3 regions of the Agarivorans sp. 2_MG-2023 genome follow, and region 1 is predicted to be linked to each of the others. Evidence: predicted binding sites of a transcription regulator. Region 1 holds the regulator's gene; each other region holds the start of a gene.
The links. The regulator sigma-54, encoded in region 1, starts transcription at its own class of promoters, with help from an activator protein. The targets are predictions, from matches to a motif close to GTTGGCACGNNNNTNGNNT.
Positions count from the first base shown of each region.

Region 1 (3,732 bases):
TTGTTTACACTGATCTTCTGGTACCAGTAAGGCAAAAACCAAATCAACAGGTTTATTGTCAATGGCGTCAAAAGCAATTGGGGGATCACAACGTAAAAAAACAGCGGTTGTTTGATGCTGTTTATCAATGCGGCCATGAGGTATTGCCACGCCTTGCCCGATACCGGTGCTGCCCATTTTTTCTCTATTCAACAAACTCTCAAATATACATTGAGCTGTCGTATCTAGTTGGCCAGCGGCTAGTTCACTAATAATTTCTAAGGCGCGTTTTTTTGAAGAGCATTGGACTGCACTTTGAGTGCAATCCAAGCTTAGTACTTTATCTATTTGCATGGAGGTGACTAATGTTTGTTAAGTTTTTCTTTATGTTTGATAACTTGGCGGTCAAGTTTGTCGATGAGACCATCAATGGCGGCGTACATATCTGAATGTTCAGCGGTAGCGAATAATTCACCGCCATTTAAATGTAAGGTGGCTTCTGCGATTTGATTGAGCTTCTCGACGTTGAGGATGACATGAACATTGTTTATCTGGTCAAATCGTCGAGTGAGCTTGGCAAACTTGTTATGGACATATTCTTTTAAAGACTCAGTAATATCAACGTGGTGTCCGGTAAGATTAATTTGCATAAATATAGTCCCCTTGATTGGCCTTAAAGTAGGCTCTTACGTTGGTTAGAAGGTGGTATCGCTAAAGACTCACGATATTTTGCAATCGTACGTCTTGCCACCTTGATCCCCTGATCTGCCAAAATATCAGCAATCTTACTATCGCTGAGAGGTTTACTGGTATTTTCGGCAGCAACCAGTTTCTTAATTAATGCACGAATAGCGGTAGATGAACATTCACCGCCGCCATCGGTAGCCACATGGCTAGAGAAGAAATATTTAAGTTCGAAAATGCCGCGAGGTGTATGCATGAATTTTTGAGTTGTTACTCGAGAAATCGTTGATTCGTGCATTTCTACTGCTTCGGCCACATCGTTCAGCACCATTGGCTTCATTGCTTCTTCACCGTATTCGAAGAAGGCTTGTTGGTGGTGAACGATACAGTTAGAGACTTTGAGTAAGGTTTCGTTGCGGCTTTCAATGCTCTTAATAAACCACTTGGCTTCTTGTAAGTGGCTACGGATAAACTGAGTATCGGTAGCATTAGACGTTTTACTTAAGGATGCATAGTGAGAGTTTACTCTTAGCTTCGGCATCGCATCGGGGTTTAGCTCTACCACCCAGCGACCTTGGCGCTTCACTACGGAAACATCGGGGATAACGTATTGGGCTTGGTTTGGCTCAACAGCGTTACCCGGGCGTGGTTCTAAGGTGTGAATTAAACGCATCACTTCGCGTAGCTGGTCTTCTTTTAACTTGGTCTTTCGAGCCAATAAGCGAAAATCTCGATTGGCTAATACATCGATATGGTTAGACACCACATCTTTGGCTTCATTTAGCCATGGTGTTTCTGGGGAAAAACGACTTAATTGAATTAACAAGCATTCTTGTAGCGAGCGCGCGGCAATGCCTACGGGGTCGAAATGCTGAATCCGTTTTAGTACTGCTTCAATTTCGTCAAGCTCTACATCTAAGTCGTTATTGTCACTAGAATTGAGGCCATCTAATAATTGTTCACAATCCTGTGTGAGGTAACCTGATTCATCTACTGCATCAATAATGGCTAAAGCAATGGCTTGGTCTACTTCGCTGAAAGGAGTAAGGCGCATTTGCCACAGCATGTGATCTTGTAAGGAATCAACGGTTTCACCTTGGAATAACATATCGTTGTCGTCACCACCGCCACTGCCGCTCGATGAGCTAGCTGGCGCGGAACTGGCGCTATAAATATCGTCCCAAGTGGAGTCTACGGGTAGGTCATCAGAAACAGTTTCTTGGTTAATGGCATCGCCAGCTTCCATTTGGCTGCTGTCTACGTCGGCGCTAGATTCGGCTTCTGTAGATTTTTCATTGGCTGACTTAGCGTCTGTTGCGTCACTATCATTCGAATGTGACTCATCCGCCTCAAGCAGAGGGTTACTTTCCAGAGCCTCTTGAATTTCTTGCTGTAAATCCAGGGTTGAAAGCTGGAGTAAGCGTATGGCCTGTTGTAACTGGGGGGTCATGGTTAACTGCTGACCAAGACGCAACTGCAAAGATGCTTTCATTAACTACCGCTATCCCTTCTTTTTATATTATTTTCTAAGCTGCACTTTAACTATAGCTTGAATTGTTCACCGAGATAAACTCGTTTCACGTGCTCGTTTTCAAGTATTTCTTGTGGCTTACCTGAGGCTATCAATTCACCCTGACTAACGATATAGGCATGCTCACAAACATCGAGAGTTTCCCTTACATTGTGGTCGGTAATTAATACACCTAGACCGCGATCACGCAGGTGTTCAATGATTTTTTTAATATCAATAACGGAAATAGGATCTACCCCAGCGAAGGGTTCGTCAAGCAAAATAAACTTAGGGGCTGCGGCTAAGGCGCGGGCAATTTCTACCCGGCGACGCTCTCCGCCTGATAGGCTCATACCGAGATTTTTGCGAATATGGCCAATATGAAACTCTTCTAGCAAATCGTCCAGTGCGCCAATTTGCTGCTCTTTGTCCAAATCCTTACGGGTTTCTAATACTGCTAGAATATTTTTTTCTACCGATAAACGGCGAAAGATAGAGGCTTCTTGGGGAAGATAACCAATGCCTTTTCGTGCTCGAGTATGCATAGCGGTGCTAGACAGATCATCGTCATCGATAAGTATTCGGCCTTGGTCTCGTGGCACTAGACCAACCACCATGTAGAAGGTAGTGGTTTTACCGGCGCCGTTTGGCCCTAGTAAACCAACAATTTTCCCGGTTTCTACATTTAAACTGACGTTCTTTACTACCTTGCGACCTTTGTAGCTTTTGGCAAGGTTCTCAGCGATTAAGGTACTCATGATTACTCATTGTCCTCGGGGGAGAGTTCTTCTAATTGCTGAGGCAGGAAAATAGTGGTCACACGATTATTTTCATCGCCTTGAGCAACCATCTCTTGTTTATTAATGCTGTATTTAATCATTTGGCCTTTTACTAAGCTCTCTTCTTGCTTGAGCTGAGCATTGTTAGTTAAGGTGAGGGTCTGCGTTTTTAAATCGTAACGCACCTCGTTGGCCTCTGCTTCAATTGGCTTGCCGCTGTCTAGTAGTTGGTAAAAAGTTGCCGGTTCGCCTTTGGCGATCATCACCTCGCTGCCTTTTTCTTCACTACCTATTACGCTGAGTTCTTCGGCGTGCATTTTTATTGAACCTTGAGTCACCACTACATTATTGTAGAAAGTGACGCGGTTTTCTTTGATGTTGACCTGCTGGCGGTCGGCATCAACAATAATTTGTTTGTTGAAGTCGTCTTCAAGTGCTTGAGAACCCCAAGAAAGCATAAACAAGCTAGCCGCTAGCGCTAACTTACTCTTGTGGGTTGTGGTAAACCGCTTCGATATCATCTAATAAAGTCACTATTTCGTTAGCTAGATCACCGTCCATGCCAACACCATACAGTTCGTACGATGGGCCATACACGGTAACAGGTTGATCGCTGCTCATGGTTTCGCTTTGCAGATCGATTTCCAAACTTTCGGTAATTATGTCGCGAACATACTCGCCACGACTTAAGTTTTTAATCACTACATTGTCATTTAAGGTGACAGTTTGTTGCTGCTGTACTGTAGCGTGATCAGCCACAATTTGCCATACAGGTTGACG
Region 1 is NZ_JAUORQ010000011.1:45,590-49,321, forward strand. Features, by position in the region: gene ptsN (PTS IIA-like nitrogen regulatory protein PtsN) at 1-333, opposite strand, end outside; gene hpf (ribosome hibernation promoting factor) at 342-629, opposite strand; gene Q4549_RS16260 (RNA polymerase factor sigma-54) at 653-2,155, opposite strand; gene lptB (LPS export ABC transporter ATP-binding protein) at 2,206-2,931, opposite strand; gene lptA (lipopolysaccharide transport periplasmic protein LptA) at 2,934-3,473, opposite strand; gene lptC (LPS export ABC transporter periplasmic protein LptC) at 3,436-3,732, opposite strand, start outside.

Region 2 (3,732 bases), on a different contig from region 1:
TTTTTGCCCTTCACTAATACTTAAACGTACTTTAAGCGCCCCTACTTGGCTGCTTAGGCTCACTACGTCACCATCACATAAACCTTGGTTAGCAGCATCTTGTGGGTGAACCTCTAACAACGGTTCTGAAGCGTGACTGCTTAACTGCGGCGCCAAACCTGTGCGTGTCATGGTATGCCATTGGTCGCGCACACGACCGGTATTGAGTACCAGCGGGAACGCTTGGCTCAGTGGCTGCTGAGTAGTTTGGTTAGTTACCGCAATAAGTTGCGCTTTGCCAGAAGCGGTCGAGAAGCGGCCGTCGCTAAATAAACTGCGGTTAGCAGCTTTTTTGTCAGCGGTAATAGGCCAACGTTGTGGCTCTATTTCATCAAAGGCCTGTTGATCTTTACCACTCAAACCACTGATATTGAATTTTCGTTTACTGTCATCGGCTAATACCCCCGATAAGGCTGCATGCTCACTAAAAATGTCAGCAGAACTTTGAAAATCAAAGGCTTGAGCAAAGCCCATTTTTTTAGCCACTTGGCTCAGCAAATACCAATCGGGCTTAGTATCACCCTCAGCTTTAACAAACGCACGCTGGCGAGAAATCATTCGCTCAGAATTGGTTACCGTGCCATCACGTTCCCCCCAACCTGCTGCTGGTAAAAGAACATCGGCGTAACGGGTGGTATCTGTTTCAGCAATACAATCTGACACGACGACTAAGGGACAGTTGAGTAAGGCTTCTCTCACCTTTGTCGATTCAGGCAAGCTTACCGCTGGGTTAGTCCCCATTATCCATATTGCTTTAATCTCACCACTGCCCACTTTTTCAAAGAGGTCTATCGCTTTATGACCTGGCTTTTGGCTAAGAGTATCGGTTTTCCAAAACTGCGATAACGCCGCCAAATGCTCTGGCACATAATCTAAATGCCCTGCTAATAAATTAGATAGCGCTCCAACTTCGCGCCCTCCCATGGCATTAGGCTGGCCCGTAATAGAGAATGCACTAGCACCCAACTTGCCTATTTTTCCGGTTGCTAAGTGGTTGTTAATAATCGCGTTAACTTTATCTACGCCTTGGCTACTTTGATTCACCCCTTGGCTAAATACGGTTACACAGCGTTGGTTGTCGGCAAACAACTGGAAAAAACGCAGCAGAGCTTCGGGCTCAACACCGCACGTTTTGGCTAGCGCGGGTAAATCACCTGCATCTTCTACGGCACTCGCCACTGCGTTTTCAAAACCCTCGGTAAACTGGTCAATGTATTCGGCGTCCAGTTTTCCGTGCTCACTCAAATATGCGAGCAAACCATTAAACAAAGCGACATCGGTGCCGCCATTTAAGGGAAGATGTAAATCGGCAATGTCACAACTGTCGGTACGACGCGGATCGATCACCACCACCTTTAAGTTGGGATTTGCTTGCTTAGCGCGCTTTAAACGCTGATAAACGATGGGATGACACCAAGCGAGGTTAGACCCCACTAAGGTCACTAATTCAGCATGTTCTAAGTCTTCATAACTTCCAGGAACAATGTCTTCACCAAAAGCACGTTTGTGGCCAGCCACCGCTGAAGACATACATAACCGCGAGTTAGAATCGATATTTGAGCTACCGATAAAGCCTTTAATTAGCTTATTGGCAACATAGTAGTCTTCGGTTAACAATTGACCGGATACATAAAAGGCCACAGATTCAGGACCATGTTCGGCAAGAGTTTGGCTTAGGCGAGAGGCCACATAACTTAGCGCCTTATCTAGGGACTCTTTATGACCTTTAATGTAAGCGCTTTGCAAGCGCCCTTCTTTAATCACTGTTTCGCCTAAAGCCGAGCCTTTTGAACAAAGCAAACCACTGTTTGCAGGGTGGGCTTGGTCGCCTCTCACTTCAACCGTTCCGTTACTCGCTACCTTCGCTTCTACGCCACACCCGGTGCCACAATATGGGCAGGTGGTTTTAATCCATTGTTGAGATTGCTGTTGAGACACGCTGTATACTCCTCACCGTATTCATTCGCGAGTCGATGCTCTTCGCCCGCGTTTTATAAGGAATACATAGCAAGAGATGAACCAACAAAAAGCGCTAAAAAACCTATTACTTAAGGAGTAGAAAAAGCAGATATTGGCGCTAAAACCCCCTCAAAAAAACAGTCTGAGATAAACCCTGCACTCGATTGGTGCGAAACATCCCGAATTTGAGCCTTCTTGAATGTGTAAGCAAACCCGCTTTACCAACTAAAGCTCTGCAATATAGGCCTACATTTACGTTGCTCGGCTTTCTCAAACACTGCAGCTTTACACTTGCTGCTTACCCCTTAGTGACTTCTATTCACCTTTTTGACAATTTTATTGCGACATCTGCTTGCAAATAAGCAAATGTTAAATAAGATCACCAACTAAGTTAACAGTGGTATTTCAGCAAGTACTAAATTTGCTACGCCTCAGGGATGAGCCAACATAAAACGTACAAATATTAAACATTGGGTACTATCAGCCTGGTTATGCAGTTGGCTGTTGATTACCCTTATGCCAGTGATTAACGCGCACAGCTCTAGTGCTGGCGTTTGGCAGTCTATTTGTACTTTAGGTGGCTTTAAACTGGTTCAAGTAGAAGGTGCCAGCGACAACTCACCGCATTCCTCAAAAGGCAATCATTGTTCTTTAAGTCAGTTCAGCACTGTTGGACATTCGGCGTTTACCCATTCGCTGTATCAACTGCTTGCTTTAGTGGCCATTACCCCAAGCTATTGGCTGGAAACCAGTAATACGCGTTACCTAGTGCAAAGCCCACGCTCACCTCCCACAACAGTCTTTACTGATACTTTTTTCTAAACCAATTTAGTCACTAATAAGTAATCTGAATAGTGTGTATTTGCGCCTTTTTTTATAACAAATCAAAGGTGTAAGCAGGCTATTTGGCTGCTATGTAAAGGATATATGTCATGTTAAGCAAACCTGCTATACAGACTGAAACACCACTAAAAACCACAACTAAAAACCCAAAGTTATTTTATTTTGTGGCCTGGCGCTGGCATTTTTACGCCGGCCTATTTGTGGTGCCATTTCTAATTATGCTATCGCTAACTGGGTTAGTCATGCTTTACGACGATGCCATTGAACAAGCTGAATACTCGCAAATTATAAATATAGAACCTGAAACAACGCCGCTGGCCCCTTCGGTACAATTGGCTGCAGTAACAGCGCAATATCCCAATGCAGCAGTAAAACAATACCTCACTCCACCAACCGCAGATAAAGCCAGCCGTTTTGCCATTTCAAACCAAAGTGATGCGGCTTTATTTATCACCGTTAATCCCTATACCGCAGAGGTATTAGGCGAAATAAATCGAGATGAAAGCTGGTACAGCCTAGCTAACGATATTCATGGCACTTTACTCATTGGTGATACAGGAGACAGGCTAATTGAAATAGCTGCCAGCCTAAGCATTGTATTGCTAATCACCGGTTTATATCTTTGGTGGCCAAGAGACAAAGCCAGTAAAGCGGGCTTTCTAAAAATTCGTTTCAATAGCGGGAAAAGGCTATTGTGGCGTGATTTACATGCCAACATCGGTGTTATTACAGGTTTATTTTTGCTGCTATTTTTGGTGTCTGGCTTATCTTGGGCCGGTATTTGGGGCGGCAGATTCGTACAACCGTGGAACAGTTTTCCTGCAGAAAAGTGGGACAATGTACCGCTATCTGAAGTAGACCACAGCAGCATGAACCACAGCCAAAGCAAAG
Region 2 is NZ_JAUORQ010000003.1:183,187-186,918, forward strand. Features, by position in the region: gene Q4549_RS05895 (nitrate reductase) at 1-1,977, opposite strand, end outside; gene Q4549_RS05900 (hypothetical protein) at 2,503-2,820, shown strand; gene Q4549_RS05905 (PepSY domain-containing protein) at 2,931-3,732, shown strand, end outside.
Region 2: Q4549_RS05895 (nitrate reductase) is a predicted target of sigma-54. The motif match lies at 2,045-2,063, and genes of this name have one in related genera.

Region 3 (3,732 bases), on a different contig from region 1:
TGCTACTTGTACTTCTTCTAAGCTGGTTGCCACTGGCTCTGGGCTTGGTTCTGGCGTAGTAGGCTCGGTTGGCGTTGTTGTTACCGGCTCAGGGCTAGGCTCGGGGGTATCAACAACTGTCGCGCTCTCTCCACCCCCACCTCCGCCGCCACAAGCCACCAATACGCTAACGCTTAACACCAATAGGCTACTGTTTACACACTGTTTTAGCTTAATTAACTGAGTCATCATCTTGCTCCTAATCTTGATAAATAAGTTCGCCGCGGGCATTTTCAAGCAGATACCAATCACTGCTTTGTTGGCCTTCGCTTTGGGCGTACTCTAGGAATTTTGGATAAGCATCAGCCACGCTGATACGCTCGAATGGATACTGCCAGTTGTAAGGCACAATAATCGCCCACGGTAAGCCATTACCTGTTTGGTAATAGCTGCTGGCTGAAGGATTTGATACATCATCAAAGCTTCCCCATAAACTGCTATCTACAGCTGCACTTGGGCTTTGATTTTTACTATGAATCTCTAAACCACGGCCTGGCGAGCTGGCAAAATAAGGGTTACGTGAATGCTCTGTGGCATAAATAAATGGGTCGAACGGCGCACTTGGTAAGGCATTTTTAGCTAAGCCTTCATGCATGGGTAGTAGCACTTTAAAGTGCAATTGCCCGGCACCTCTACAGTCAGCTTGGGTTTTATAAAAGTCACACTGATTTTGATTATTAATGTATTTACGTACGTCAGCGGCAATGATGGCGGTAATATCGTTAGTATTCTCGTCCAATACACTGGCTTGTAGTAATTCACCGTTTATCTCATAACGAATAGCGGCAACATCAACTAGCGACTTATCAATCCCCGGTATGCGTATAGCAAAACCATTATGGAAGCTGGCACCTACTGCACGTACTTCGCCTTGCAGCTCAATGCGGGCTACATCGCCGTTAGCAAAGCTAAGCACCTTGGTTTGCAGATTAACCACTAAATCATTTAAGTCGTAATCACCGGCAGCCGGCCAATTATCTTCAAACGCTACCGTGGCATAACCATCAGCACTTGGGTAGTAACTCACTTGCGTAGCAGAGTCGCCCACATAGATTTGATAATCTTCTACCTCACCATCTGGCGCACCACCTGTAGCAGTGTTCCCGCCGCCAGAGCTGATTCTGAACCTCGCCCAACGGTCGCCACTTTCGTAGCCTTCGGGCACCGACACCAATAGTGATTGCACACCTTCCACTACAGCTTGGTCGGTAAGCAACTGCTCCTCGTTATCAAAAGTGCCATTGCCATTAAGGTCGAACCAAGCACTTAAAAAGCCATTCGCCGAGCTGTCCACTTGAATAACAAAGTCCAAACCTACTTGCACATCGGTAACAAATGCTATTCCATCTTCATCATCAAATAAGCGTGAGCTATCATCGCTAGCCGGGTAAACATAAGCATCTGCTTCACCATCAACATTTGAACCAAGCTGAATCCCCCCATCAACTAGCTGGTGGCGAGCACCATTGTTAATTAATGAAGTGCCAAAGCTGTCTGGAGCATCACCAAAGTCAATATTGGCATCATCGGCGGCTACTATAGGAGCAATGGCACAACGTGCGCCGTCATTATTGCTTGATGCAGGGCCTTGAGCATAAAGCTGAGCCTCAGGAGAGTTAGACGCGATATCAATTTGGAACACTAAACCATCTGAATTGCGGCTAATGTACAAGTGGCCGCTTACATCAAAATACACCGCACCAAACGTACCTACTTGGCCAACATTGGCAAGGTTTTCGCTGGCGCCAGTTTCTGGGTTAATTCGCCATAAACGCCCTTGGTTATCTACGCTATAAAGCATGCCGTTATCAGGGTGAAACGCCATATCAAAAATTCTAAGATTAAGCGCACTGCCATCAATCACACGTTGCATGCTTAAATAATCTGCATCTGCTGAGTCTAACGACACTCTAAACAAGCCATATGCCGAACCGCTGCGGTAAAGGTAATGAGCATTGTTCTCTACAGCCACATCACCAACATAAAAGCTCACATCGCTAGCAAAGCCATTCCAATCCAGTGTTAAAGGCTCTACTTGGTAGTCGTCGCCAATTCGCGCCAGCGTCTTGTGCTGGTAACTCCAAGCATACAAATAATCGTCGTGCAGGTTAAAGCCAATGGCATTAAGTTTACCGGTGGTTCCCATGTCTTCAGATAGCGTTTGGTAATAGCCGGTGGCGAGATTAACGCCAAACAATTGCGCCACGTTCTGTTGCACGAGAAATGCCTGTGTAGGGCAACTAGAAAATGCTGCACCATAACTACTCAATGGTGAGCAGAGTAAGGCAAAAGCTAAAGGTTTCCATGGTTTCATAAGTAATCCTATCGTTTACTGATTTAGGTCAGATACTGCTTATCAGCAAGAGCCGAGCCAAACTTGTAACAATATGATTAGTAAGAAATTAAATGAGGTAAATAAAAGAAAAGCTAAAGCCTTTTGCATCTTGCAAAAGACGATACGTTAAAATATTAAATGGAAAAGTTAGCTAACAAATTTCTGCAGGCGCTTGCTGCTACCACTTGAATTTGCTTGCTTTGTTACGACGAGTAAGCGTTATTGGCAATAGCTTTTAAGTAAAACAACAAAGTGCCGGAAGACATTAAATATTGACCATTTTCAAACGCGTTTCTGTACAGAAATGCGTTAGCGCATTCGCTTATTCAAAAGGGGTTAAGATTAACGGAAGCATTGAATAGACGGGGTTAACGACCAATTAGCTATTTACTCTCCACTTTCAAAATGGGCAAAAACTTCCGCACCCGTCATATTTTGTGTTTCATTTTTAAATTCGTAGTATTCGGGCTTCTCATCAATGAATATTTGATGAGTTAGCGTGTAATCATCCCCTGATATCAATAATCCAACAGGAAGATGATACTGGTTACTTGGCACTAAATAGTAAAACAAGTGAGTACCACATTTACCGCAGAAACCTCTTTCAGCCCAATCAGATGACTGATATCTAACAACATTTGATTCACCTGAAATTTTAACTGAATCAGCACAATCAATAGCTAACATCGGGCCGCCAGACCAGTTTCTACACATACTACAATGACAAGCAGCCAACTCGTTACTAACGTACTCTACTTCCAACTTAACCGAGCCACATAAACACGTTCCTTTACCTTTCATAAATCCCTCAATCTTTGCAATGTGTGTGAACTATAATAGCCGCTAACGCCGTATTTAGCTGCTAAGCGGCGCTAATTGTTCCGCTAGAAACGATTGTTAAATCGTGTAGCGTCAATCACCACCGCCACAACCACCCGAATCACCGCCTGAGTCTCCGCTACCAAAGCCACCGCCGCAATAACCGCCACCACTGTTACCTGAAACTCCAGAAAGTTTTATTACTAAGGCAAGAACAAAAAGGCCAAACAGGATTGGAAGAAACACACTAAAAAAACCACTATCAGACTCAATGTCCATAAAGTGCCATGTTGACCACAAACCGGCCAAAATAATGATCCATGATCTCATAGTTCACCTCCTGTGAAAATTTAACGCTGCGAACACCGGATTGGGTGAGATGGCTACCTTTTTGCTGTTTTTTGCAAAAAGGAAGACAGCTTACCCAAGTCCGCGTGATTTGCTTTGTTATGTGCATTGTATTTAATTTCGTAACAATTGGGCTAAAAAGCGTTTTAATGATTTTTAGGTTTTGTTATGGAATTCGATAATCAAGGTGT
Region 3 is NZ_JAUORQ010000001.1:159,003-162,734, reverse strand. Features, by position in the region: gene Q4549_RS00730 (hypothetical protein) at 1-231, opposite strand, end outside; gene Q4549_RS00725 (LruC domain-containing protein) at 239-2,353, opposite strand; gene Q4549_RS00720 (GFA family protein) at 2,762-3,175, opposite strand; gene Q4549_RS00715 (hypothetical protein) at 3,287-3,523, opposite strand.
Region 3: Q4549_RS00725 (LruC domain-containing protein) is a predicted target of sigma-54. The motif match lies at 2,397-2,415, and genes of this name have one in related genera.